Regions from separate parts of the Sporomusa termitida genome, predicted to be linked through region 3. Evidence: riboswitches for the same ligand, from Rfam matches in the RefSeq annotation. Region 3 holds a riboswitch; each other region holds the start of a gene.

The links. A riboswitch is a leader RNA that binds a small molecule or an ion and turns the genes downstream of it on or off. The one in region 3 is predicted to bind cobalamin.
Region 1: it holds a riboswitch for cobalamin, as region 3 does, so the genes downstream of both, nikB (nickel ABC transporter permease) here and cobT (nicotinate-nucleotide--dimethylbenzimidazole phosphoribosyltransferase) in region 3, are expected to answer to the same signal.
Region 2: it holds a riboswitch for cobalamin, as region 3 does, so the genes downstream of both, cobI (precorrin-2 C(20)-methyltransferase) here and cobT (nicotinate-nucleotide--dimethylbenzimidazole phosphoribosyltransferase) in region 3, are expected to answer to the same signal.

What each region holds. Positions count from the first base shown of each region.
Region 1 is NZ_CP036259.1:4,209,519-4,219,268, reverse strand. It holds gene SPTER_RS19680 (aminotransferase family protein) at 1-1,054, shown strand, start outside; gene SPTER_RS19675 (ABC transporter permease subunit) at 1,112-1,924, shown strand; gene SPTER_RS19670 (taurine ABC transporter substrate-binding protein) at 1,947-2,981, shown strand; gene SPTER_RS19665 (ABC transporter ATP-binding protein) at 3,003-3,824, shown strand; cobalamin riboswitch at 4,207-4,400, shown strand; gene nikB (nickel ABC transporter permease) at 4,585-5,526, shown strand; gene nikC (nickel transporter permease) at 5,527-6,348, shown strand; gene SPTER_RS19650 (ABC transporter substrate-binding protein) at 6,374-7,945, shown strand; gene SPTER_RS19645 (ABC transporter ATP-binding protein) at 7,968-8,756, shown strand; gene SPTER_RS19640 (ABC transporter ATP-binding protein) at 8,746-9,729, shown strand.
Region 2 is NZ_CP036259.1:4,563,443-4,573,192, reverse strand. It holds gene SPTER_RS21110 (NAD(P)/FAD-dependent oxidoreductase) at 1-531, shown strand, start outside; gene SPTER_RS21105 (uracil-DNA glycosylase) at 643-1,314, opposite strand; gene SPTER_RS21100 (HD-GYP domain-containing protein) at 1,629-2,213, shown strand; gene serS (serine--tRNA ligase) at 2,550-3,818, shown strand; cobalamin riboswitch at 4,183-4,366, shown strand; gene cobI (precorrin-2 C(20)-methyltransferase) at 4,472-5,194, shown strand; gene SPTER_RS21085 (FecCD family ABC transporter permease) at 5,191-6,249, shown strand; gene SPTER_RS21080 (ABC transporter ATP-binding protein) at 6,258-7,022, shown strand; gene SPTER_RS21075 (ABC transporter substrate-binding protein) at 7,058-7,999, shown strand; gene SPTER_RS21070 (P-II family nitrogen regulator) at 8,371-8,742, opposite strand; gene SPTER_RS21065 (P-II family nitrogen regulator) at 8,897-9,268, opposite strand; gene SPTER_RS21060 (ammonium transporter) at 9,310-9,750, opposite strand, start outside.
Region 3 is NZ_CP036259.1:3,910,150-3,919,899, reverse strand. It holds gene SPTER_RS18385 (sigma 54-interacting transcriptional regulator) at 1-192, shown strand, start outside; gene SPTER_RS18380 (C4-dicarboxylate TRAP transporter substrate-binding protein) at 389-1,414, shown strand; gene SPTER_RS18375 (TRAP transporter small permease) at 1,492-1,989, shown strand; gene SPTER_RS18370 (TRAP transporter large permease) at 1,991-3,271, shown strand; gene SPTER_RS18365 (zinc-binding alcohol dehydrogenase family protein) at 3,285-4,298, shown strand; gene SPTER_RS18360 (tagaturonate reductase) at 4,321-5,838, shown strand; gene SPTER_RS18355 (UxaA family hydrolase) at 5,862-7,346, shown strand; cobalamin riboswitch at 7,411-7,600, shown strand; gene cobT (nicotinate-nucleotide--dimethylbenzimidazole phosphoribosyltransferase) at 7,687-8,727, shown strand; gene SPTER_RS18345 (nicotinate-nucleotide--dimethylbenzimidazole phosphoribosyltransferase) at 8,720-9,750, shown strand, end outside.

The sequences.
Region 1 (9,750 bases), 300 kb from region 3:
GCTGCCGAAAGTATATATTTCCAATAGCGGCTCCGAAGCTAACGAAAAGGCGTTTAAGATTGCCAGACAATATTTTCGCGAGCAATATCCCCGACGAGACAAATATAAGATTATTTACCGCAACCGGGATTATCACGGTACTACTTTGGCGGCGCTGGCCAGCAGCGGGCAGACAGAACGAAAACTGAAATTCGGGCCGTTGCCGGCCGGCTTTGTTGAAATCCCTCATGCTCTTTGTTACCGGTGCGAATTTGGCAAGCGTTATCCCGGCTGTAATATTGACTGTGCCCGGGCCCTCGAGACTGTCATACAAACAGAAGGTGAAGACTCGGTTGCTGCTGTTATTGTCGAGCCGATTACCGCCGGCGGCGGGATTATTCCGCCGGTTGCCGAGTATTATCCGCTTGTGCAGGAGATCTGCCGCCGCTATGAGGTGCTGCTGATTATGGATGAGGTGGTTACCGGCTTTGGCAGAACCGGCTTAATGTTTGGCCATCAGCACTATGGCGTTGATCCGGATATTATTACCATGGCCAAAGGTCTGGCAAGCGGTTATATGCCGATATCGGCCACAGTTGCGAGGAAAAGTATCTTTGACAGGTTTCTGGCTGAACCGGAGGATACAAGCGGCTACTTCCGGGATATCAGCACCTTTGGCGGCTGTACCGGCTGCTCGGCGGCGGCGCTGGAGAATATCAGGATCATTGAGGAGGAGCGACTGGCGGAGCAGAGTGCGGCCATGGGTACATATTTAATGGCGAGCCTGCAAGAGCTGGCCGGGCTGCCGGTTGTCGGCGAGGTTAGGGGCAAAGGGTTATTAGTGGGCATTGAATTAGTGGCCGACAAAAAATCCCAGAGCCCGCTGCCTGAGAAATATCTGGCCCAGGTGGTGGCGGCCGCTAAAGCAGAAGGGGTTATTATCGGCAGAATGGTGCGCAGTGTCCCTGAGCTTAATAATGTCTTATATACGGCGCCGCCGCTGATTATCGACAAAGCGGGTATTGATAAAATTACCGCTGCCCTGCGGGGAGCACTGGGCAAGCTGCGGGTTTAGCCCTGCGGCAGAGGGAGTGAGGTTATATGAAAGTAAGGCCGGGACAGGAGGAATGGCATGATCAGGGTTGAGGTTGGGAGTGTATGCCGCACTGCCGGCAGGCATATTACCACAGAGCGCTTATTGACGTTCAGCACAGTCGGTATCGTGCTGTTGCTGTGGTTTATAGTTACCGAGTTAAAGCTTGTGTCAGACATTCTGGTGCCTTCGCCGCACAAAGTTATGAACAGCTTTCTGGAAATTGCCAGGAACGGTTATAAAGAAAATGGCCTGCTCACACACCTGGGGGACAGCATGCTCCGCCTTATCGCTTCATTCTTGCTGGTGGTCATTACGGCTATTCCGCTGGGGTTAGCCAGCGGCTACAATTCAAAAATCCGCGCTATTGTGGATCCGCTGATTGAATTTTACCGGCCGCTGCCGCCGCTGGCCTATTATACCCTGCTGGTGTTATGGATGGGGATAGAGAATTCATCCAAGATTGCGTTGTTATATCTGGCAGGCTTTGCCCCTGTTTATATTGCCTGTGTAGCGGGGGTACTGAAGATCAGAAATGACTATATTGATGGCGCTTATACACTGGGGGCCAACAGCAGGCAGGTCTTCCTGCATGTGATTTTTCCGGCCTGCCTGCCTGATATATTTGTCGGTTTACGGACCGCAATTGGTGTTGCTTATACAACTTTAGTTGCGGCCGAGATGGTTGCGGCTGTGACCGGTATCGGCTGGATGGTACTTGATGCCAGTAAATTTCTAAGAAGCGATATTATTTTTCTCGGCATTATTATTATGGGCATAACCGGTATTATGATTGACAGGATAATAAGGTTTGCCGAGCAAAGGATCGTACCTTGGAAAGGAAAAGAATAAACAGAAAAGGGAGAGGTTGTTAATGAGAAAAAAATGGAAAAAATTGTTGGTGGCAGGCGGGCTGATACTGGCTGTGGCCCTGCAATTGACCGGCTGCGGCCAGAGCAACCAGGCTGGTACACCGGCGAAGCCGGAAGTGGTCACTATTGGTTTTCAGGATATACCCAATGACGAAATCGTAGCCAAGGTGAAAGGTTTTTATGAGAGTGAGCTGGGAGTAAAGGTTAATTTCAAAAAATTTGATTCCGGCCGGGATGTCAACAACGCCTTTGCCTCAAACAGTATTGATATTGGGTTAATGGGGAGTACGCCCGCTGCTGTCGGCATCTCCCAGGGGCTTGGCTATGAGGTTTTCTGGATTCATGATGTTATCGGGGCGGCCGAGTCGCTGGCGGTAAAGAACACTGCCAATATTAATTCAGTTCAGGACCTGAAAGGTAAAAAAGTGGCGGTGCCGTTTAGCTCCACGGCTCACTACAGCCTGCTGAATGCCCTGAAGGTGGAGGGTGTCAATCAGGCTGAAGTTAAGATATTGGATATGCAGCCGCCTGATATTTTTGCGGCCTGGCAGCGTGGCGATATTGACGCCGCTTATGTCTGGAATCCTGTTTTAGGCAAATTGCTGGCCGATGGCAAGGTGATCACCGACAGTGGCAAATTAGCGGAGAAAGGCATAATAACGGCCGATCTTGGGGTTGTCAGCAAAGAATTTGCCCGGAAATATCCGGAGGTTGTCGCTCAATATATAAAAGTCCAGCAAAAAGCCCATGACCTTTACAAAAACAATCCTGATGAGGCGGCCGCAGCTTTGGCGCAAGGACTGAATATTGATAAAGCCGAGGCGTTAAAGCAGACCAGGGAACTGATTTGGCTGTCCGGCCGGGAGCAGGTGGCTGACAAATACTTTGGCTCAAGCACCAATAAGGGTAATCTGGCTAAAGTATTAAAGGCTACCGCCGACTTCCTGGTTGAGCAAAAAGCAATCGAAACCGCCCCGGACCTGGAGGCTTTTGAGAAAGCCGTTAACCCCCAATATATTGAAACTACGTTAAAGTAAATGTAAGCAGGAGGCTGCAGTATGGTGTTAAGTGAGCCCGGGTGGGCTGAGGAGCAGGCTGATGCGGTGGTGGTCCTGAAGAATGTGTCGTTGACTTATCAGGCGGACTCTGACATATATGCATTGGCAAACATTGATCTTAGCCTGCACGAAGGCGAGTTTGTCTGCCTGCTGGGACCTTCGGGCTGCGGAAAAAGCACTTTGTTAAAAATTGTTGCCGGTTTTATCAGCCCGTCGGCCGGCCAGGCTGTTATGGACGGGGCAGCAATCCAAGGGGCCGACTGGCATCGGGGGGTTGTGTTTCAGCAGCCGCCCCTGTATCCCTGGCTGACCACCCGGGATAATGTCCGGTTTGGGCTAAGAATGCGCAATATCCCTGAAAGTGAGAGCCGGCAGCTTACCGAAGAATATCTGCGGAAAGTGGGTTTGGAGGAGTTCGGTAATCATAAGCCGTACGAATTATCGGGCGGTATGAAACAACGGGTAGCTATTGCCCGGTCATTGGTTAATAAACCCCGCGTACTGTTGATGGATGAGCCTTTCGGGGCCCTGGACGCCCTGACCCGCGAGCAGATGCAAAGCCTGTTGCGCAACATATGGTGGGAATCGAAATGCACGATTTTATTTATTACCCATGATGTGGATGAAGCGCTGGCCCTGGGAACCAGGGTGCTGGTTATGTCCAAGCGGCCGGGGCGCATTGTGAAAGAATTTAAAACCTCCTTCACTTATGCAATCTCCGGGGAGAATTCTAACCGGGTACGCTATACAGCGCAATTTTTACAGGCGCGCGAAGAAATCCTCGAATTGATTAACCGGCAGGAGATTAGCTATATTATATAACCTTAGCACGACATTAGCGCATCTGGTGTAAGAGCTGGAGCTGAGAGGCGTATTCTTAATCGGCAGCTAATTTCTACTCGCAACGGCGCAAAAGGCCGGCAAGCATAAGAATGCTCGCCGGCTTCACCTTTGGGAGAAGGCCGGGATGCCCAATCAATATTGAAATATCAACCATAAATGATGCTGATTGCAGGTTTTACGAGAATCAAAAGGAATAGTTAACAGACTGGTTAATTCGGTGAATATAGTAATATTTCCTTTTTAGTACAATTATACCTGTGAGGAATACTTATCAGTAAAATAATGGTTGACAATCATTGTCGCGTATTTATATAATAATAAAAACAATACAAATAGCCAAATTTTTATTATTAATGACAATTTTATACAGAACGTTATAAGTGTCAGCAGCATTCACTGCTGAACGATGAGAGGAAAACGGGTGAAAATCCCGTGCTGTCCCGCAGCTGTAAATAGGGAGCCTGCTTCGAAGATCGTCACTGGAGAAACTCTGGGAAGACGGAAGCAAGGTTATGATCTATGAGCCAGAAAGCCTGCTTATAATAAGATTCATTGTTGACTTACGCGTGATAAGGAAATGGATGTGTGCGTGTGTGCCAATCAGCGCTCTTGTCTGATTTTCTGCATATGACCGCAGTACGACTGCCTGGGCAGTTGTTTAATCCGGCTAGAATCCTTTTCTTCTCGTTAAGAAAATGATTCTAGCCGGATTTTTGTTGAACAGAGAGGAGAAGGTGCCTTGAAGAGAAAAGAGCTTTTGCATCGTTTGGCGCAGATGCTTATTACGCTTTTCGGTGTGAGCCTGCTGACGTTTTCTCTGATGTATCTGTCGCCGGGGGACCCGGTGGAGATGTTGCTGGAGGTAGGCGATACCATTGTTTCGGAGGAAACGATTGCCGAAACGCGGGCGCAGCTGGGCCTGGACCAGCCGTTTCATGTGCAGTACCTTCGCTGGCTTACCGGTGTTTTGCAGGGGGATATGGGCATGGCGTATTCGGCGAAGATGCCGGTAGCCGACCGTCTCTGGCAGTGTCTGCCGGGCACTATAGTGCTCGCCGCCGCGTCGATTGTCATGATGCTGCTGATCTCGGTGCCGTGCGGGATACTGGCGGCGGTGTATCGAAACCGCGCTGTTGATTATCTAATTCGCGGCATTACGTTTTTAGGTGTATCCATGCCGAGCTTCTGGGTAGGGCTTATTCTGCTGTATGTTTTTGGGCTGAAGCTGGGTTTGTTCCCGATAGCGGGCGGCGTGGTGTCGTTTGACCGGATGGTGCTGCCGGCGCTGACGCTGGCTATTGCGATGTCGGCTAAATATACGCGGCAGGTGCGTACGGCAATTTTGGAGGAACTGGGACAGGATTATATCATTGGCGCCCGGATGCGGGGCTTGCCCATGCAGAAGATTCTCTGGCGGCATGTGCTGCCAAATGCGTGTTTGCCGCTGATCACGCTCTTGGGTTTGTCGATCGGCTGGCTGCTAGGCGGCGCGGCTGTTATTGAGATGGTCTTTTCCTGGCCCGGTCTTGGCAAAATGGCGGTGCAGGCCATTGCGATGCGTGATTATCCGCTGGTGCAGGGGGTTGTCCTCTGGATTGCCGTTTTATATATGGCAATAAATCTGTTAGTCGATATTTCCTATACCTATCTTGATCCGCGGCTGAAGAAAGGAGGAGGCTGAGTGGCGTTTTGGACAAAGGACAAGTTTTTGTTTGGGCTGTACACGTTTTTTGTCCTTGTGGTTGTCGGCTTTGCGCTCTTTGCGCCCTGGCTGGCTCCTTATGATCCGTATGACGCGGTAATGCGGCAGTCGCTGCAGGCGCCGTCGGCGGAGCACATATTCGGCACGGACAAGCTGGGGCGGGACTGTTTTTCGCGTATTCTTTACGGGATGCGCACCTCGTTGATCATGACGATGATGGTGGTTTCTATTATTACGGTAGGAGGAACTTTTATCGGCGTGGTGGCCGGCTATTCGGGCGGCAAAGTGGATACTGTGCTCATGCGCATTGTGGACATGATGCTGGCTTTTCCGGGGATCGTGCTGGCTATTGCCATTGCCGGTATGCTGGGCGGCAATATCGTAAATGCAATTTTGGCGCTGGCGGCGGTGAACTGGACCAAGTACGCGCGTTTGGGGCGCAGCCTTACGCTGAAGCTGCGCGAGCGTGATTTTATCGCAGCGGCCGTAACCAATGGGACAAGGCCGCTGCATCTTTTATGGCGTCATATTCTGCCCAATATTCTGCCGATCATTGTTATAACGGCCGCCATGGACATCGGTGTGATGATTATGGAATTGGCAGGCTTGTCGTTTTTGGGCTTTGGCGCGCAGCCGCCGACACCGGAATGGGGACTTATGCTCAATGAGGGAAGACAGCATATCCAAACGGCTCCCTGGCTGATGCTGTATCCGGGAGCGGCCATACTGATTGTTGTAGCGATTTTCAACCTATGGGGAGACAGCCTGCGCGATATTATGGACCCACAGCGGACAAACTGAATAAACATATGGAAGGGATGAGGTTATGAAGAGACTGGGAAGATTTACCTGCCTGCTGCTGCTGATTTGTATGGCAGCGACTCTTATAGCGGGCTGCGGCGGCAGCGGTACAAAGGAAGCTGACCCAACGACGCTGAGAATTGGTGTAACAAATTTTGCGGATTCACTGGAACCAACGGAGAATTATTTTGGCTGGGTCGTTATGCGTTATGGCCTGGGGGAAAGTCTTGCAAAATTTGATGAAAAGATGAATGTGCAGCCGTGGCTGGCTGAAAGCTGGCAGATTAGTGCCGACCACATGAGCTGGACCTTTAAAATCAGAGACGGAGTGAAGTTCTCCAACGGCAAGCCGTTAGACGCGGCCGCTGTTAAGGCCTCGCTGGAAAGAGCCTTTGCGAAAAATAAACGGTCGGTAACATTTTTTAAGTATAAGGAAATGAAGGCTGACGGTCAAACGCTTACGATCCTGACGGAAAAGCCGGAGCCGAATATGCCGGGCTTTTTGGCCGATCCGCTCTTTTTGATTGTAGATGTATCGGCTGAACCGGAACGCAACTTCGCCAAGGAAGGTCCGATTGGCACCGGTCCCTATATGTGCAAGTCTTTCGTCAAGGATAAAGCGGTTATGGTGAAAAATTCGCATTACTGGGACGGCGAAGTGCCTTATGAAACAGTTGAAATTCCGTCTATAGACGATCCGAATACCCGGGCAATGGCTCTGCAGTCCGGCGAGGTGGACATGGCGGTCAATATTGCAGCCGGTGATATTAGCCTCTTTAACGACAAGGAAAAGTTCCATATCGACAGAATTCCCTCACTGCGCACCGTCCTGGCGCGAATTAACCAAAAAGGCGTTTTAGGCGATCAGAAGGTTCGCGCGGCATTCATCAGCGCCTGCGACAGAAAGGTATATAATGAAGTTATTTTGAAAGGAACCTTTATTGAGGGCAAGGCTCCTGTACCTCCATCGATGGATTACGGCTTCGATCAGCTTACGGATCCCAACAGCTATAATATTGACCGCGCCAAACAGCTATTGGCGGAAGCCGGCTGGAAGGACGCCGACGGTGACGGTATACTGGAAAAGGACGGCAAGAAGCTGACGGTGGATTTTGTTGTGTATAACAGCCGCGCGGAACTGCCGATCTACGCCGAGGCGGCGCAATCAGATGCGAAAAAAGTGGGCTTTGATGTAAAAATCAAGACGGTGGACTATAATCTGATTGATAAGATGGGGATTAACGGCGAGTATGACTTGCTAATTTCGAATATTACGACGGCCAATACCGGCGATCCGGAAATCTTCCTGAACTGGTACTGGCGGACCAACAAGAACGGCGATAATCCGCAGAACGGCTCCGGCTACAGCAATCCTGCACTGGATGCGAAGTTTGCGGAACTGTCCGCAGAGTTTGAACATCAAAAGCGCCGTCAGCTCATCATCGATATTCAGCAGATCATTATGAACGATGGCGCGGCTCTGTTCCTGGGCTATCCGGAAACCAACATCATCAGCTCGGTTTCGCTTGAAGGGGCGCGGATGTATCCGTCCGATTATTACTGGCTGACCAATAAGATTAAACCGGCGAAAAAATAATGTTGCACGAAGGGGAATTGGAATGTTGCTAGAGGTATCAGAACTTTCGGTATCCTATGCGGAACGTGCAATCGTCCGGGATGTGAATTTATCGCTTGCTGAGGGGGAAGTCCTGGCGATTGTCGGCGAAAGCGGCAGCGGCAAGACAACGGTTATCCGCGCAATCATGGGCTGCCTGCCGCATGAGGGCCGTGTAAGCGGCGGGAGGATCCTCTTTGAAGGTAAAAATCTATTGGAAAATACGCCTGACGAGTGGAGTCGCCTCTGCGGAACCAAGGCCGCCATGGTTTTTCAGGACAGCGGGAGCATGCTGGATCCCATCCGGCGTATCGGCAGCCAATTTATTGAGTATATCTGCGAGCACTCGCCGATGACGAAAAGAGAAGCCGCCAGGGCGGCAGAGGATATGCTGAGGAAAATGCACTTGCCCAATCCGGAAAATATTATGAAAGGCTACCCGTTTGAACTGAGCGGCGGCATGCGCCAGCGCGTCGGCGTGGCCATGGCCATGTTTTTTACACCGCGCCTGCTGCTGGCGGATGAGCCGACTTCGGCCCTGGATGTGACAACGCAGGCGCAAGTGGTAAAAGAAATGATGGAAATCTGCCAGAAGGATAAAACGGCAATCATCATTGTTACCCATAATATCGGTGTAGCCGCCTATATGTCGGATAAGCTGGTCGTCATGCAAGAAGGCCGGATCGTAGAGTCCGGCGAAACGGATGATATTATTGCCCGGCCGCAGTCGGCGTATACGAAAGAACTGTTAGATGCGGTGCCGCAGGTCGGAGGGGAAAGATATGTTGGCTGAAAAGGAAGCGATCCTGACAATCGAGCATATCGTAAAACGCTTCCCGGCAGCTGGCGGGCGCATGCTGACAGCCTGCAATGATGTGTCGCTGTCGCTTTACCGGGGCGAAACACTTGGCGTTGTTGGCGAGAGCGGCTGCGGTAAAAGCACGCTTGTAAAACTTATTATGCAGCTCTATGCGCCGACGAGCGGGGCTATTTGCTATCGGGGCGAGGATCTCACGCGACTTAAGGGCGAGCGTATGCGGCAGAGCCGTCGGCATGTGCAGATGGTATTTCAGGACCCGGCGCAGGCTTTCAATCCGAAAATGAAGATAAAGGATATCCTTTGCGAGCCGTTGCGCAATTTCAAGCTGATAAAAGACAGTGAGGCGGGGGAAAAGGCCGAAGCGCTTTTGCGCATGGTTGAATTACCGGAGCAATTTGCTGACCGTTATCCCGGCAATATGAGCGGCGGGCAGCGCCAGCGCGTTGGCATTGCCCGGGCGCTGGCGCTCGGCCCCGACATTCTCGTTTGCGATGAGGCGACCAGTGCGCTGGATGTGTCTGTGCAGAAAAAAATTGTGGAGCTTCTGGTCAGAATACAACAGGAAAAAAATCTGTCCATGATCTTTATCTGTCATGATTTGGCCCTGATATCGCAGATTAGCCATCGCATCGCCGTGATGTATCTCGGCAATATCGTGGAGGTGCTGGCGGGCAGCGAGCTGAATAAGGCGCAGCACCCTTATACAAAGGCGTTGTTGCAGTCCGTTTTTCCGGTGAAGAAAAAGGGCGGGACAGCGGTGCGAACGCTGGCCGGAGAGATCCCCAGCCCTCTCGACTTGCCGCCAGGTTGTCCATTTCAAACCAGATGTCCGGAGAGCAGGGAAATATGCAGTCAGGAAAAGCCGGCTCTTGAGGAGATTGCGCCTGGACACAGTGCTGCCTGTCATTTATTGAAGGCGCAGCAACCCTCAGGCCGCCCAGCTTAAAAGACCCCAAAAGTCAGATTA
Region 2 (9,750 bases), 650 kb from region 3:
GTTAGCACACTGCTCTTTGAAGGGGAGCGCGACCTGCTTGGCCGGGGGGTTAGCTACTGCGCCACCTGCGACGGCCGGATGTTTGAGGGACGGGATGTAGCTGTCATCTCCTATACCCAGGAAGGCGAGAATGAAACTGCTTTCTTAGGAGAAATTTGTCGTAATGTGTACTTCTTGCCCCAGTATAAGGGCGACTTTAGCCATCTGCGTTCCCCTGTAAAAGTTCTGACAGCTAAGCCCAAGGCCATCACCGGCGATGGGCAGGTAGAAAAGCTGGTAACTGATAAAGAAGAATTGAAGGTACATGGTGTTTTTATCATGCGTCAGTCTGATCCGGTTGAAAACCTGCTGCCTGGTCTGGAGCTTGATGGTGAAGTGATTAAGGTATACCGGGATCTGTCGACAAATATCCCCGGGGTATTTGCCGCCGGTGACTGTACCGGTAAACCATGGCAGATTGCCAAAGCAACCGGTGAAGGTCTGGTAGCTGTATTAAGTGCGATTACCTATATTGATAAACAAGTGAAATAAAAAAGCGAGACTGCTTGGCCTGCCGCAAATGATGGCTGGGATAACCCCGCCAGATCATTATCAGATGTAAGGCTCAGTCTCGTTTTGTTTCCATAAACAAGGTATATATGATTAAAGTCGCTTTGTCGTTTGCCGTTCTTCACGTCTGCGGCTGTACAACGCCAGCAAGTCAGGCGGTTCAGGTGATTTTAATAAATAGTCGGGAGCTAGCTCTGCACATTTTTCTACCGCGGCTTTCAAGTCATAATATACCTCCCATTTGCCTTTGACCAAATCCTTACCGGTCAGACGGAGCAGATAGGCAGGATGATAAGTGGCAATAGCAGGAATGCCATATTTGGTAGTAAACCACCGGCCGCGGTCTTTGGTGATACGGGCATTAGGCGACAGCAAATATTTTAAAGCCACACTGCCAAGCGCAATGATAATCTTAGGTTGAACCAGTGCCAGTTCCTTGTCCAGCCAGGTAAGGGCACAAAACAGGCCTTCTTCTACTGTTGGGGTACGGTTGTTTCGGGGGCGGCATTTTATGATATTAGTCGTATAAATCTTATCACGGGTAACGCCGACACTGGTAAGTGCCTTATCTAGAAGCTGGCCGGAAGGGCCTACCAGAGGTACGCCATATTCGTCCTCAACCCCGCCTGGTCCTTCCCCGATAATGGCCAACGGACTGTAAGGTGTACCATTATAGGAGGTGGGGCCGATCGCGTCCTGGCGCAGGTGGCAGGCGCTGCAAGCCAGAAGCGATTGCTCAAGTTGTTCGTGAGTGTCCTGTGTCATGATTTCACCTCAGTATTCTATTTCGCTTTGCAAAATTAAAATTCCTTTGGAGAAATGGAAAAAAATCTAGTCCCTGCTGCCGCTGCTCAATTGACTAGGCAAGCATGTATTTTTAGTAAACTTTATGTATTAAATAGTAGGATATAATTGTTTTGCCGGCAATATAATTTAATAGAGTGTAAATAAAATAGCTTGACGCTCCTTGTCCTGCCAATTAGAATAGAATTAATTACATAATATTACCTTATAAACTTTATTGTCTACTGTAGATGCCGGTAAAAGGCTGGACCACATCAAGAAAGGAATTAAAGTTCATGAGCATAATTGAGGCGCTTTGTGATGTGATCGGCGAACGGGATAGATATACAGTCGAACATAGCAAAAATGTGGCTTGCCTAATGGCTGGTTTCGCTGAATATGCAGAACTCCCTGTGGAAGATGTGACCCTTGCTTATGTTGTCGGGATCGTTCATGATGTGGGTAAAGTCAGTGTTCCTGATGATATTTTAAATAAATCAGGAGACCTGACAGACGCTGAACTTGCAGTTATCAGACAGCATCCTGATGTTGGTGCTGATATTTTGGCTGAGGTTGAGGGACTGAATAGGATCGCCACAATTGTCCGTCATCATCATGAACGATATGATGGTAAAGGGTATGGTACCGGCTTGGCAGGGGACTCTATCCCTTTTTTTAGCCGCATGCTGGCGGTATGTGACAGTTTCGATGCCATGACAACTGTGCGTTGTTACCGGCGGGAGCCATTTAGTATCGCTAAAGCGCTGGATGAAATTAGCCGGTGTGCCGGTTCGCAATTTGATCCGGTAATAAGCCGGTGTTTTATTGATTTTATTAATGACTGTCAAAAGTATGATACTTTAACCGCTGCTCATGCTTAAGTGCATTTAAAACTGGCAGTACTGCCAGTACTTTACAATTTGTATTGAATAATGTATAATTTTATAATGCATAATAAATAGTAATCTCAATATCGTTTGTTGCAATGACAGGGCAGCGCATAATTTGGAGTTTTCAGAGAGCTGGCGTGAGGTGCGAGCCGGTAACGTAATTATGTCATCCACCCTATGAGCATGCGGTGATGAGCCGTACGGAACACGCCCGTTATGCGTGCCGAGCGGACTCAGCGAGTCAATCAGGGTGGCAACGCGGGAGAAATTATACTCCCGTCCCTATCACAGGGACGGGAGTTTTTTATGTTAAGGAGGAAGATAAGCATGTTAGATATCAAATTCGTGCGGGATAACCCCGGGGCAATCGAACTGGCGCTGACCAACCGGGGAGCAGCCATGAGCTTGGATGAGTTTATCAGCCGGGAAAAAGAGCGGCGGGGGTTATTAGCCGAAGTAGAAATACTTAAAAACAAGCGGAATACTGTGTCTCAGGAAATCAGCAAAAAGAAAAAAAATGGTGATAATGCTGAGGATATGATTCTGGAGATGCGGGCGGTAGGAGACCGCATTAGCGCTATTGATGCCAAAGTCAAAGAAGCCGAGTCCGCCCTGGCCGCTATTATTATGAGCATTCCCAATGTACCGCATGCCTCTGTGCCTGTGGGTAAAGATGAACATGACAACAAAGAAATTCGCCGCTATGGTACGCCGCGTGACTTTGCTTTTACACCGCTTGCTCATTGGGAAATTGGTGAAAAATTAGGTATTCTTGACTTTGAGCGGGGCGGTAAAGTAACCGGCGCCAGGTTTACTTTTTACAAAGGTCTGGGTTCCCGGCTGGAACGCTCGTTAATCAACTTTATGCTTGACCTGCATACCCAACAACATGGCTACACTGAGTTTTTCCCCCCATTTATTGTCAATGAAGCCAGCATGATTGGCACAGGTCAGTTGCCTAAGTTTGCGCAGGATATGTTTAAGCTGGAAGGTCTTGACTATTATCTTATTCCAACGGCCGAAGTACCAATTACTAACCTGCATCGCCAGGAAATTCTGGATGCCAAGGATCTGCCGCTTTATTATACAGCCTACAGCGCGTGTTTCCGGGCTGAAGCCGGCGCTGCCGGCCGAGACACCCGGGGCCTTATTCGTCAGCACCAGTTCAACAAAGTAGAGATGGTTAAGTTCAGCCTGCCGGAAGAGTCGTATAATGAGCTGGAAAAGCTGACTCTTAATGCGGAAAAAGTATTGCAGCTGTTAGGTTTGCCGCACAGAACCATGTTATTGTGTTCAGGTGACATGGGGTTCTCATCGGCAAAGACATACGATCTGGAGGTATGGCTGCCTAGCTTTAACACCTATCGCGAGATTTCATCCTGTTCTAACTTTGAAGATTTCCAGGCCCGGCGGGCAGAGATTAAATTTCGCCGTGAGCCAAAAGCAAAACCAGAGTTTGTCCACACTCTAAACGGATCGGGTGTGGCAATTGGCCGGACGGTTGCCGCTGTTTTGGAGAATTACCAGCAAGAAGACGGGTCAGTCATTGTGCCGGAAGTCTTACGGCCTTACATGGGTGTAGATATAATCAGGTAATACAGGACCCCGGCGCTTATGTTGCTTAAAGTGCTGGGGTTTGGTTATCTAGACATGATTAACCGGAACGAGATAGGGGCTTAAAATGTACATAATTATTGCAAATAGCAGTAATAGCAAAAGATATTTTATCATTTCTTCCCCTCCCTCCTTTTTTTACATATTTTGTTTCATTTGTTAATTATAACAAATGAAACAAAATAAATGAAGTTATTACGGTAATAATGTTAGGCTCTAATCGCTTGCATACCTGGCATCCCTGGGGATTATACATAATTAAATAAATTCATTTAATGTATCTGTAGTTGCATTGGCGTAGACATAAATTATCTTGACTTTTAGTACTGTTAATCATACAATTTAAGTAATTCTATATGGAACAGGCGCCCGATCGGGCTTAAAAGGGAAGCCGGTGCGAATCCGGCACGGTCCCGCCGCTGTAATGGTGAGCCAACTGCAATGAGCCACTGAAATAGTAACCTATTTTGGGAAGGCGTAGTCTGGTGATGAGCCTAAGTCAGAAGAACTGCCTGTTTGACAATCACCGTTTTCACCCACGCGCGATGGGGAGGGGATTTGCGTCAATTCGGCAAATAATCTCTGCCACGCCGCGCGTGGACAGAGATTTTATTTTTTAAGGAGTTGTTTAGATTATGTCAGGAATTTTTTACGGTGTCGGTGTAGGCCCCGGCGATCCCGAATTACTCACTTTGAAAGCCATTAATGCCATTAAGTCGGCCGATGTAGTAATTGCTCCCCGGACTGAGAAAAAAGACGAAAGTACGGCGATGTCGATTGCCCGTCCATATATTCAAGAAGGCAGTGAGGTTTTGGAACTGGTATTTCCCATGAACTATAACGCCCAAGCCTTGTCTGAGGCGTGGGTGAGCAATAAAAGCATAATCCTTGGCTTGTTAGATGCCGGCAAGAAAGTTGCTTTTCTAACCTTGGGGGACCCTATGCTTTATAGCACATACATGTATGTGTATCGGCTGCTGGAAGATTCAGGTCATGAAATCGTTAATATTCCTGGCGTTAACTCGTTTTCTGCTATTGGCAACCGCCTGGGAGTGGCACTGGCTGAAGGTGGCGATATTCTGAGCATCGTACCGGCCACCATTGATGAAAAGCGGCTGGAGCAGGTACTGGCGGTATCTGATAATGTTGTTCTTATGAAAGTATATAAAAATTATACGGAAATTGTCGAAAAACTGCAGAAACATGGCATGGTTGAAAATGCTGTTATGGTCTCGAAATGTGGTCTGGAGGGTGAAGAAATTATTCACGACCTGATAACCGCCGGCAGTAAGAAAGTAAACTATTTATCGACCATTCTTACTAAACGCTCCAAAGTGAGTAAACACGCATTGGCATGAGCAGCAGTTCTTTAGCGGCACTTCTGCGGCGCAAACAGGCTAATGTCCGTATAGCAGGCTTGATCCTGCTGGTGGCAACGGTGTTGTTTGCTTTAGCGGCGGTTGGGTTCGGCCGGGCTGATATCAGCATGGTTGATGCGGCGGCTGTTATTTATGGTAAGCTGACTGGCAGCCAGGAAGCCTATAGCTCTATTCATGCTGCTCAGACGGCAATCATCTGGGATATTCGCCTGCCGCGTATTCTGGCTGCTATTGCTGTTGGCGGCGGCCTGGCTGTGGCCGGAGTGGTTTTTCAGGCGTTGCTGATGAATCCTCTGGCTGACTCCTATACCATGGGTGTATCAACCGGCGCTGCTTTTGGTGCCAGCGTTGCCATCTATCTCAATATTTTTGCCCAGGGGGGCCTGCCTGTGACAGTGTTTGCTTTTGGCGGTGCTGTCCTTACATTGTTAATTGTTATGTCAATGGCGCGGGTAAAGGGGTATGTGTCATCGGCGAATCTGGTTATTGCCGGCATTATTGTCAGCAGTATCCTGTCCGCAGCAATCACAATGGTTAAAAGTCTGGCCGGTGAGCAGGTATCAGCTATTGTTACCTGGCTGATTGGCAGTTTGGCGGCTAAAAGCTGGGAGCATGTGGTGTATGCCTGGCCGCTGATTATGGCTGCTTGTTTTTTGTGCTATTATTATGCCGGCGATCTCAATATTTTGTCACTCGGTGACCGTGAAGCGCGCAGTCTGGGTATTAACGTGTCACGACTGCGGACAATTCTCTTGGGCGCCGGCGCACTTATTACGGCCGTATGTGTCGCTATTGGCGGTATTATTGGTTTTGTCGGCCTGATTGTGCCTCACATGGTCAGGATGGTAACTGGTTCGGATAATAAGGCCTTGATTCCGTTATGTGGTCTGACCGGTGGGTTGCTACTCTTGACAGCTGATACTTTTGGCCGGTCGGTTGGCAATATTGAGATACCTGTCGGCGTATTGACAACACTATTAGGCGGCCCTTTCTTTGTATATATTTTCAGGATACGCAATAAGACGCTTGGGTAGGGGCGTTTATGATGATTAAAGTAGAAAACATACAATTTAATTATGGTGATAAACCAGTGCTGCGTGATATTAGCTTGCCTATTCGTCAAGGTAGTTTTACCGGTATCGTAGGACCCAATGGCTCCGGGAAAACGACGTTGCTCAATATCATGACAGGTCAGCTGAAGGCGGCTGCCGGTAGGATAACAATAAAAGCCCGGGATATCACTTCCTACAGAATTGAGGAAGTGGCCCGCTATATTGCTGTTGTACCGCAAAATATGGATATCAGGTTTCCTTATACCTGTCTGGATATTGTCGGCATGGGCCGTACGCCGTTTAAGGCCAGGCTGCAGGGTCTGAACGACGGCGATTTAAGAATCATTGAAAATGCCATGCGGATTACTAATACGCTTACTTTTGCCGGGCGGCTTATTACAGAACTAAGTGGTGGCGAACGTCAACGGGTGTTATTTGCCAAAGCCCTGGCCCAACAGCCGGAAATCCTGTTTTTAGATGAGTCCTTCTCTAATATGGATATTTTTTATAGCATTACGTGTCTGAATCTGCTCAAGGAATTATGTGCAAAGCAGGGATTAACAGTAGTAGCTATTATCCATGATCTTAATCTTGCCAGCGTTTTTTGTTCAGAGGCTGCTGTTCTTAAGGCCGGCCGGCTGGTCGAACAGGGGCCGGCATCAGCTGTACTTAACCCTGAACTTATCCGGGATGTGTTTAAGATCAAGGTAGTACGTGCCGGTGAGGCAGGCCTGGCCGTACTCTCCGACTTGTAAACGGATGAACTTTCGTGAAGGGGAGATATAAGGCAATGAAAATAAAATTTCTAAGCATCACTGGCATTGTTGTGCTGCTGTTGTCCCTGCTGGGCTGTGGATCTCCTAAACAGCCGGTTAGTCCGGGTGAGGGCAACATAAGTATTGTTGATGATTTAAACCAAACGATCGTTCTTGCGCAGCCGGCAAAGCGGATTATTTCTTTGTATTCGGCCCATACTGAAAACCTAATAGCCCTTGGTCTGGGGCCGGAGATTATCGGTGTCAGTACGACTGAATCGGATCCTGTTGCTCAAAATAAACCGGTATTTGACTACCGCGCCGACCCGGAGAAAGTCCTGGCTGCCCAGCCTGATATTGTTATTATCAGACCTTTCATTAAACAAAGTTATCCGGATTTTATTAAAACCTTAGAGCAGGCAAATATTAAAATCGTTTGCCTTTACCCTGAGAAATTCGAGGATTTTGACAGCTATATTCATAAACTCGCGGTATTAACAGGCCGGGAGCAACAGGCTGCTGACCGTCTGGCTGCTTTTCATAACAAGCTCACAGAGATCGCTGACCGTACAGCTAAGGCGCCTGTTAAAAAGCAGGTCTACTTTGAGTCAACTGCCACTGAGTACCGGACAATTACACCGGCAAGTACGCCCGGGACCGTACTTAATCTGGCCGGCGCCATCAACGTGGCTGCCGATGCGCAGGCAATAAAAACAACCGGCAGCATTGCTGCTTATGGCAGTGAGCGTCTCCTGATGAAGGCCGATGAAATAGACGTCTTTCTGGCGCAGCGGGGACCAATGAACCCCGGGATTACTGTCGACGCAATTAAGCAGCGCCCGGGCTTTGATAAAATCAAGGCAGTACGACAGGAACAAGTCTATATTGTTGACGAGAAGCTAGTTTCAAGCCCGACCTTCCGTTTGGCTGAGGGGGTTGAGCAGTTGGCAAAATTGATTTATCCGGAGGTATTTTGACCATGACCTGAACCTGATAAAAATTTCCCGGGCAGCCGCACTTACTAAGTTTCTAGGGAGCAGTGATCGCACTTATATTCGTAGTCGCCTGAAGAGGGGTAGGTAATGCAACAAATTTGCCAGCAATGTAAAACAGTATGTGGGCAGGATGAGATACGTTGTCCCCGCTGCCATAAATTACTGCGGACTTACTGTGACGGAAGTGCACTGAGTGCAAAGCAAAAAAGAAGTGTTACGAATGAAAAAGACCTCAGAGCCGGGAACTCTGAGGTCTTTTTCAAGGGATAAGAGAAATCCTTACCTAAAAGGCACAGGCGGCTTCCGCCGGCGGCCTAAAAGGACTTGTCAAGCCAGGTTTTCTAATCGTAACATTATTTAGCCATATCAGCAGGATCAATGATGGCAATATCGCCTTCCTCGCCAGTCCGGATGCGGATAGCATTGGCAATAGGGTAAACAAAAATCTTTCCATCGCCGATCTGGCCTGTACGGCATGCTGTCTTAGCAGCTTCGAGCACCTGCTCTACCGGTACTTCGCAGACAACAATTTCAACCTTAACCTTGGGCACCAGATTGATATTGTATTCTTGCCCACGGTAAATCTCCCGGTGACCTTTTGTCAGGCCGCAGCCATACACTTGGGTTACTGTCATACCGGTAACGCCAATATTGTTCATGGCCGCTTTTAGTTCCTCAAGCTTTTCCGGACGGGTCATAATTTCAATTTTTGTTATTGGGCGCATTTACTTTCCTCCTAATCCTAACAATATTATTAAGTATAGTGTAATTTACCAGGAATACTTTGGCAACTATTTCCTGCGGGGCGTGCAAGTATAAATAATAAAGACCTCAGAGTCAGCTTGCACTGAGGTCTGAGGTCCTTTTGCATCGAATACCCTATTTCGGCATATCAGCCGGATCGACAATGGCAATATCGCCTTCTTCACCGGTGCGGATACGAACCGCATTGGCGATCGGGTATACAAATATTTTTCCATCCCCGATTTTACCGGTTTGACAAGCCTGCTTAGCAGCCTCCAGTACCTTTTCCACCGGTACCTCACAAACAACAATCTCAACCTTAACTTTTGGCACAAGGTTAATATTGTACTCCTGGCCACGATAGACTTCGGTATGTCCTTTAGTGAGGCCACAACCGTAAACCTGAGTAACGGTCATGCCGGTAACCGCAATCTTATTCATGGCTGCTTTAAGCTCTTCTAATTTTTCCGGGCGGGTAATAATCTCAATTTTGGTTATTGGTTTCATGCCGATTTCCCCCTTTTCTCAGAGCAAAATTTAAACTAAAGCTACACTGAAGTTGTTTTGGCAGATGAATCCTGACTGGCTGAGCCAAGTCCGATGTGTGAACCAGTCATAAAGTCTTGATAGGCATAACCGCGTTCGCCATGATCAGTGATATCAAGGCCCTGAATTTCCTGGTCGGCAGTAGCACGGATTTGCATGAAGAGGCCAATGACTTTCAGGATGATGAAGGTCATCACCGCAGCCACTACCCAACTGGCAACAACACCGATAAGCTGGGTTGTGAGCTGACCGGCGTTGCCGTAGAACAGCCCGTCAGCGCCGCCCGGATTAACTGCGGTCGAGGCAAATAAACCGGTTGCAATTGCCCCCCACGTACCGCCAATACCATGTATGCCGAAGACATCGAGAGCATCGTCATAGCCCAGTTTCGCTTTCGCCACAGCTACTGCCAGGAAGCAAATAATACCTGCGCCAAGACCGAT
Region 3 (9,750 bases):
GTGCTCAGAGAGCAGGAGACCCGGGTCGAACAGAGTAAGTCGATTACCATACCGGCCGGTGGTTCGCTGAAGCAGATGGAGGGGGAAATTATAAAATGTCTGTTAGCCAAACACTCAACCGATGAGGTGTGCCGGCAGCTGGGGGTTAGCCGGGTTACTTTGTGGCGAAAAACCAAGGATTTGTTTCAATAATGAAACAGATGTAATTTCAGATGCGAAACAAAATTTGCCGGGGTGTGCCAAAAAATCTATGATTTCAGCTTGGCACACTTCTTGCTATTAGTTATACCGGAGCTGTTAGTCCAAACATGACAGGGGTGATTGCGGGCGCGATGCAGTGACCGGGTTTGCCGAGGGGCTGTAAACAAAAAGGGGGAGACGTACAAGCATGAAAAACATGGGTAAAAACAGGTATGTACTGGCCTTGATAGCATGTGTGATCGGGCTGACACTGGTACTGGCCGGCTGTGGCGGTAAGAAAGACGAACAGAAAGCAGCGGCTGATGAAAAGATCATTATCAAGATTGCCTATGGCAATAACGTGGGTGAGCCCAATGACAAGGCTGTCCGCGAATGGGGCCGTCTCATGCAAGAGAAGAGCAACGGCAAGGTTGAGTTCCAGTACTTTCCCAGCTCTCAGCTTGGTTCGCAAAAAGACGTAACCGAACAGTTGATCATCGGAGCCAATGTTATTACGATCTCCGACGGCGGTTTCCTGATGGACTATGTGCCTGAGTTTGGTGTAACCTATCTGCCCTATATTTTTGATAATAAAGAGCAATTGTTTAAATTAGTGGATAGCGACCTGTTTACAGATCTCGCCCAAAAGCTGGAGACCAAAGGCTTATATGTCGTTCACAGCAAGTGGATTTATGGTGACCGTCATCTGCTTGCCACCAAACCTGTTACTAAGCCTGAAGACCTCAAAGGCTTGAAAATCCGGGTGCCGAACATTAAGCTGTCCAACGAAATGATGAATGCAATGGGGGCTGTCGCCACACCGATGCCGCTGGCCGAGGCCTATCCGGGCCTGATGCAGGGTGTAATCAACGGGGCGGAGAACCCTATCCCGGTATTGTATGGCGGCAAAATGTTTGAAGGTGCGAAATACCTGATGCTTACCCGCCATCAGGTAAATCTGTCCACCTGGATTGCCGGTAAGAAATTTATTGACAAGCTGCCGCCTGAGGTCGTGCAGCAGTTGAAGGAAACCGGGGAAGAAGCCGGCCGTTTCCTGATAAAAGAGAATGAAAAGGCAGACAAAGAAGCAATAGAAAAAATGAAGGCTGCCGGCGTGCAGATCGTCGAGGTTGACCGCGCTGCCTTTAAAGAAGCGATGAAGGATTTCCCCAAGAGATTCAAAGAATTCCCGCCTGAAATAATGGATAAGGTGTATTCCATCATTAAAGAGTAAACCACCATAACCCGGCCTCGGTTTTGCAACCGGGGCCGGATTAATCAGTGGGGTAACAAGCATAAGGAAGTGATAACATGGGACGTCAGCTATGGAATTTTATTAAGAATTTTGACGAATTTGCCGGCATGGTTTTAATGGCTTTTATTATATTACTGGCTTGTGCCAATGTATTTATGCGGTATGTTGTCGGCAGCCCCTGGGGCTGGGTTGAGGAAGTAACGATCTTTACTTTTGTCTGGCTGACTATGTTTGGCGCTGCCGCCGTCATTAAAGCGGAAGGTCACTGTAGCATTGATGTGTTAACAAGAAAGCTGCCGCCGGGACCAGGGCGTATTATAACCATTTTCGGCAATTTGTGCACACTGGTGACAATTGGTCTCGTCATCTGGTATGGAACCGAGCTGTCCATACTGGCCACCAGCAAGGTGACGCCAATACTCGGCATTCCCTATTCTTTGGTCGATGCCGCGCTCCCGGTTGCCGGCGTCTTTATGTTTAGCTATTACCTCCGGAGCACCTGGCGGCATTTAACCGGTAAAGAGGAAAAATGCAAGATGGAGGAATTACACTAATATGTCTGTTTTAATTGCTTTCTTAGTCATGCTGGCCCTGTTCGGCATTAATGTGCCGGTGGCGTTTGCAGTTACTCTGTCAACGTTTGTTTATTTTTTTGTGGCCAATGACCTGTCACCGGTGATGGTGATCCAGCGGATGATTGGCGGGGCCGATAATGTTCCCTTGCTGGCCATTCCGTTTTTTATGATGCTGGGGTCAATATTAAATTATACGGGGATTACGCAGCGGCTGCTGAAGCTGGCTGATATGCTTACCGGCCATATGCGCGGCGGTCTGGCTCAGACCAATGTAATACTGGGCGCGCTGATTGGCGGGCCCTCCGGCGCCGGTCTGGCCGATGCGGCGATGATCTGCAAGGTATTGGTGCCGGAAATGGTGCGCAATGGCTACAGCCGTCCCTTTGCGGCCGCCCTGACGGCAGCGTCGGCACTGCTGGGGCCGATTCTGCCGCCCGGTATTGGTCTTATTATTTATGGTTTTGTGTCCGACACCTCAATTGGCAAGCTCTTTCTGGGCGGCATGGGACCAGGTATACTGCTTACCTTGTTGTTAATGGTGGCTGTTGACTATGTTGCCAAAAAACGCGGCTACAAGCCAACCCGTACGAAGATGCCGTCGGTTAAAGAAGTAGCGATAGCGACCAAAGATGCTGTCTGGGGCCTAATGCTGATGGTCATTATCCTGGGCGGTATCCGCTATGGTATCTTTACCCCTACCGAAGCCGGGGCGGTAACGGTTATTTATGCACTGATTATCGGCTTTATCTACCGGGAGACTACCTGGGCCGATGTTAAGACCGCCCTGGCCGAAGCGGCCCGGTCCAATGGCTCCATTATGCTGATATTAATGGCTTCAGCCGGTTTTGCCTGGATACTGTCCTGGGAAGGGGTTGCCGCGAATGTGACGGCCATGCTGACTGGATTTACGGATAACCCGGCCATGTTCCTCTTGCTTGTTAACCTGTTTCTGCTGGTTATCGGTATGTTTTTGGACGGCAATGCGGCGATTATTGTGCTGACGCCGTTATTAATGCCTACGGTGCATGCTCTGGGGATTGATCCGGTACACTTTGGCATTACCATGATTTTCAATTTGTCGATTGGCGCCATTACACCACCGTTTGGGACAACTATGTTTTTGACCTGTAACCTGACGGGGGTAAGGATGGACGAATTCCTTAAAGAAATCATACCATTTTACGTAGTGCTGCTGATAACACTGGCGGTTACGACCTACTATCCGCCGCTAAGCCTGATTCTGGCAGAACTCGTTAAGTAAAGGAGTGTTTTACATGCAAGCTGTATATTTACAAAACCCCGGCGATATTAAAATCGCGGAGATTGAAAAGCCGCAGCGCGGCCGGGACGAGCTTCTGATTGCGGTCCGCAGTGCCGGTATTTGCGGCTCCGATATCGGCGCCTATCGCGGTACCAATCCGCTGGTTTCCTATCCACGGATCATTGGTCACGAGATTGCCGGTGAAATTATCGAAATCCCGGCGGATGAAACCAATTTTGCCGTGGGGGACCGGGTTATTCTTGAACCCTATGTGTATTGCGGCCACTGCTACCCGTGTTCGATCGGCCACACGAACTGCTGTGAGAATCTGACGGTGCTGGGGGTACATATTGACGGCGGTATGGCCCAGTATTTTTCCCATCCCCGGCACCTGGTGCATAAAGCACCTGATGATATTCCCTGGGATATTCTGCCGATGGCCGAGCCGCTGGTTATTTCCATGCATGCGGTTACCCAGCCCAAGACGCAGGCCGGCGAGCATGTGGTGATTACCGGCTGCGGCCCCATCGGTCTGCTGGCGGCCCAATATGCGCTGACCTTAGGGGCGATCCCGATTGTTGTCGATCCGGTGGAGGAGAGACTGGCCCTGGCGCGGCAGTTGGGAATCCGGCACACGGTTAATCCTGTTGCCGGTGATGCGGTTAAGGAGATTCAGACAATCACCAATCAGCGTATGGCCGAGGTTGTCATCGAGGCCTCAGGGGATGCCCGCGCCATTCGCAGTACGATTGATTATGTGTCCTATGCCGGACGGATTTCCTTTGTCGGCTGGCCTAAGAATGAAATTCCGCTGCCGACAGCCCTGTTTACCAAAAAAGAGCTGACAATTGTCGGTTCCCGTAACAGTGTGGGCATGTTCCCGGAAAGCCTGCGCCTGATTGCCGGGAAAAAAGTCGATGTGGCCGCCCTTGTCACGAAAACAGTCTCTGTAGAGGAGATTCCGGCTACGGTTAAGGATATCTCCGAGCATCCGGAGCGTTACCTTAAGGTCATTGGCCTGTTCTAATTCAATAGCGGGAGTGAAGAAGATGAACCAATTAAACGCAGCAACTTTGGCAAACCTGCAGCCGCCGGCCGACCTGGAGGTGTTTGCCGCCAGTCATTTGCCGGAACGGGTTATTCAGTTTGGCGAGGGTAACTTTTTACGGGCTTTTGTGGACTGGATGATTCACCGGCTGAACAAGCAGGGCTTATTCAACGGCCGGATTGTAGTGGTTCAGCCGATTGCCGACGGGCTGGCCGGCAGCATTAATGAGCAGGACGGGTTATATACCCTGCTGCTGCGGGGCCTGCAGGCGGGCCGGATTGTTGAGCAAAAAGAACTGATAAGCTCTGTCAGCCGGGGGATCAATCCCTATACAGACTGGGCGGCCTGCCTGGCGTGTGCGGAGAACCCGGCCATTGAATTTGTCGTTTCCAATACAACGGAAGCCGGTATTATCTATGACCCGGCGGACCGCCCCGACAAGCTGCCGCCTGTTTCTTTCCCCGGCAAACTGACTGTCTACCTGTATCACCGCTTTCAGCATTTTCAGGGTGAGGCGGCCAAGGGCATGGTCATTCTGCCTTGCGAGCTGATCGAGCGCAACGGGGAACAGCTGCAGGCCATTGTGCTGCGCCTGGCCCGGGAATGGGGCCTGCCGGCGGCCTTCGCAGCCTGGGTGTCGGAGCACAATACGTTTGTGAATACGCTGGTGGACCGGGTTGTCACCGGTTACCCCAGGGAGGAAGCGGGGGAACTGGAACAGTATCTGGGGTATCAGGACCGGTTGTTAACTACGGGAGAATTATTCCATTTATGGGTTATTGAGGGGCCGGCGGCATTAGCTGAGCGCCTGCCTTTTGCCAAAACCGGCCTGAATGTGATCTGGACCAACGATATGTCGCCGTACCGCACCCGTAAGGTCCGCATCCTGAACGGCGCGCACACCGCGTCGGTGCCGGTGGCTTATCTGTACGGGCTGGAGGCGGTCAAAGAGATGATGGATCATCCGGTGATGGGGAAGTTTATCCGCCAGGTTATCTGGGAGGAGATTGTCCCGTCGATTAACCTGGACCGGGAGATGCTGAGCGATTTCGCCGGCAGTGTGATTGAACGGTTTGAGAATCCTTTTATTAAGCATTATCTGCTTAGTATTCTGCTTAACTCGTCCGCCAAGTTCAAAACCAGGAATCTGCCGTCACTGCTTGCTTACTACCAGCAGAACGGCGTACTGTCTGAGAAGCTGGTATTCTCGCTGGCGGCCCTGATTACCGTTTACAAAGACGGCGTTATTGACGGCTCGGCCATGAAAGCCCAGCGCGCAGCCGGCGAGTTTATTATGAAAGACGATTTGCCGACTCTGGAATTCTGTGCTGCCGCCTGGCGGGACTATGACGGCAGCGCCCAAAGTGCCGCCAAAGTAGCCCAGGCGATTTTGGGCAATACCGGCATCTGGGGTACTGATCTTACGGCGGTTCCCGGTCTCACGCCGATGATTGCCGCGTATCTTTACGATATTTGCGAGCACGGTATCCAGGCTACTGTGGCCCAATTAGTCGAATAGCCGAAGCGGTTGGAGGAATAGCAATGGCGTTGTTACAAATTCAGGCCAATGACAATGTGGCCGTCACCCTGGCGCCGGTTGCGGCCGGTGAGGAATTGGCAATCAACGGCCAGTGCCTGCGGGCGGCGGTGGCGGTTGACAAAGGCCATAAGATTGCGCTCGGCTATATTGCCGCCGGCCAGAAAATTATTAAATATGGTTTTCCTATCGGTATTGCCGCCGCCGATATCAAGGCCGGCGACTGGGTCCATACCCATAACCTGACCACCGGCCTGGGGGAGATTCTGGCCTATGAATATAAGCCCGAACTTACGGAACTAAGGCCGGCGGCCGCCAAAATGTTTCAGGGCTACTGCCGTCCGGACGGCAAAGTCGGCATCCGCAACGAGATCTGGATTGTGCCGACCGTCGGCTGTGTCAACAAGAATGCCGAGCTGATTGCCCGGCAGGCGGCCCGGGAATATGGCGGTATGGAACATATTGACGGTATCTTTGAACTTAAGCATCCTTATGGCTGTTCGCAAATGGGCGAGGATCAGCTGACGACCCAGCGGATTCTGGCCGATCTGGTTGCGCATCCCAATGCCGGGGCCGTGCTGGTGCTGGGGCTGGGCTGCGAAAACAACAATATCGGGGAGTTTAAAAAGGTGTTGGGCAGCTACAACCCGGACCGGGTAAAGTTTCTGGAAGCCCAGGCGGTTGAGGATGAAATCGCCGAAGGGGTGCGGCTTATCGGCGAACTCGCCGGCTACGCCCGGCAGTTTTCCCGGCAGGACTGCCCGGCCTCGGAACTGATCATCGGTCTTAAATGCGGCGGCTCAGACGGCTTTTCCGGCATTACCGCCAACCCGCTGGTCGGGGCTTTTTCCGACCGGCTGACCGCCATGGGCGGCACTACCGTATTAAGCGAAGTGCCGGAAATGTTCGGGGCCGAGACGATTCTAATGAACAGGGCCGCGAATCGGGAGGTTTTTGAAAAAACCGTGCGGCTGATTAATGGTTTCAAAGAATACTTTGCCGCCCATAACCAAGCTATTTATGAGAACCCGTCCCCGGGCAACAAGCAGGGCGGCATCTCCAGCCTTGAGGACAAATCGCTGGGCTGTACGCAAAAAGGCGGCACCAGCAGCGTGACTGATGTCCTGAACTATGGAGAGCAGGTTAAAACCCGGGGGTTAAACCTGTTAAGCGGTCCCGGCAATGACGGGGTGGCGACAACGGTGCTGGCTGCTGCCGGCTGTCATATGATCCTGTTTACCACCGGACGCGGTACGCCGCTGGGAACCGTTGTGCCGACCGTCAAGGTGGCGACAAACAGTGAATTGTTTAGTAAAAAACGCAACTGGATGGATTTTGATGCCGGCCGGCTGCTGACCGGCATGAAGCTGGAGCCGCTGGCCGATCTGTTTGTCGACTATGTGCTGGCGGTGGCTTCCGGCCGGCAGACGCAGGCGGAAAAAATGGGGTTCCGGGAGATTGCGATCTTTAAAAACGGGGTCACTCTGTAGCCGGTTTTAGGTTTTTAGCCATTGACGGCTTTCCGGACCGTCTGCTATAATGACGGTGAACATTATATATATTCACGGTTGAGGTGCCCCCGCGTGCCGGGGGAGAATAGGGAAGTCCGAGTACGGAATGATTCCGTATGTAGGCGCGGGCCCGCCACTGTACCGGGAAGACCTTACCGATGCCACTCGCAAGGGGAAGGCGTAAGTGTTGATGAACCGGGAGCCAGGAGACCTGCCTTAATACCGTTATACCACCTTCATGGAAAAGAGGGCTTTTTTGGGATTACCCAGAAAAGCCCTTTGTTTTTGCCTGATTGTTGTACTAAAATGGGGGGTTATTATGAGTTTACTACACGAGACGTTATTGCGCATTACGGCACCGGAACCTGTGATTGGGCAGCAGGTACAGGAAAAACTGGACAGGCTGCTGCGGCCGGCCGGCAGTCTGGGCCGTCTGGAGCAAATGGTACGGCAGTATGCGGCGATAACCGGCCGGCTGCAGCCTGACATTCCCCGGGCCTGCATGGTGGTGGCCTCGGCCGATCATGGGGTAGCCAGACAGGGGATTAGTGCATATCCGGTGGAAACCACCATTCATATGACGGCCAATTATCTGATTTCCAAGGGCGGCAGCGCCAATGCCTTTGCTAATTTTTGCGGCGCCGACATGGTTGTTGTCGATATGGGCGTGGCCGGCGATATGTCGCATGTGCCGGGGTTGTGGCACCGGAAAATAGCCTATGGGACGCAGGATTTTACCCAGGGGCCGGCTATGACCCGGCAGCAGGCTGTACAGGCAATCGAAACAGGCATCGACATCGTCAATGACCGGGTCCGGCAGGGCTATAACTGCTTTAGCCTGGGGGAGATGGGCATTGGCAACACAACCGCCAGCGCTGCGATTGTCGGGGCCTTTACCGGTCTGTCGCCGGAGCAGGTGACCGGCCGGGGCACCGGGATATCGGACAGCCGTTTGCAGGTTAAGATGGATATTGTCCGCCGGGCGCTGGCCCTGAACCAGCCTGACGCCGGCGACGGCATCGATGTTTTATCCAAGGTGGGGGGCTTTGAGATCGGGGCGCTGGCCGGTATTGTTCTGGGCTGTGCCGCCAACCGCTGTGCGGTTGTGATTGACGGTCTCAATACCACGGCGGCGGCGTTGATCGCCAATGCGATCCATCCCCTGAGCAAGGAATATATGTTTGCTTCCCATCTGTCCGGGGAACCGGCCCATATCATTGCTTTGGGGCATCTTAATCTGGAAGCCTGCCTGGATATGGGGGTTCGCCTGGGCGAAGCGATTGGGGCTTCGGTCGTGGTGGATATGCTGACGGCGACAGTTAATATGCTGAATAACCTGGGAGGTCAGTCGAATGCTTGAGAATACGATTAGCCAAATCAAACCCCTTGATGCCGCGGCGATGGAGAAGTGTCAGCTGCGGCTGGATAACCTGACCAAGCCTCTCAACAGTCTATATTCCTTTGAGCATATAGCCTGTCAGCTGGCAGGCATTACCGGCAACCCCCGGCCCCGGAGCCTGGGGAAAAGTATTATTGTCATGGCGGCTGATAATGGTGTTGCCGCCGCCGGCCAGCCAACTGCCGGCAGGATTGAGAATTTCTGCCGCGGCCGGTCGCCGCTGACGACGTTTGCCGGGCATGTTCAGGCCCGGACGGTTGTCGTGGATATCGGGGTTGCGGCCGAACTGACGCACTGGCCGCAGATCTGCCATAAAAAAATAGCTTACGGTACCGGTGATATTACGCGGGGGCCGGCAATGACGCGGCAGCAGGCGATTCAGGCCCTGGAGACCGGCATCGCCCTGGCCCGCGCGGAAGCCGCACAAGGGGCCAGGGTGCTGGGCCTGGGCGAAATGGGGCTGGGCGGCACTGCGCCGGGTACGGCCGTGATTGCCTGTTATAGTGACAAGGCCTGGACTGAAGCAGGCAGTCTGCTGAGCGAGATTGTGCAGAGAGCCTTAGCTGTCAATCAGCCTGAGCCGGCAGATCCCCTGGATGTTGTCAGCAAAACCGGCAGTCTGGCCATTGCCGGCCTGACCGGTGTCATCCTGGGGGCAGCTGCTCACCGGACCGCCGTTGTCCTGGACGGCCTGGCCACAAGTGCGGCCGCACTCATTGCCACCAGGCTGGCGCCGGCCGTGAAGCATTATTTGCTAGGCTCGCACTTTGCTGTGGAGCCTGCCCATCAGACCGCCCTGGCGCTGATCGGGATACCGGCCTATCTTAAGCTGGATATCGCTTTGGGCGAAGGCGTCGGCGCCGCTCTCGGCCTGTCCCTTGTCAAGGCTTCCGAGCATGTGATCAATGATATGAAGACCTTCGGCGAAGCCGAGGTTGCTGTTGCTCAGGACGGTCCGGGGGCGTTAAAGCAGAACAAGGAGGT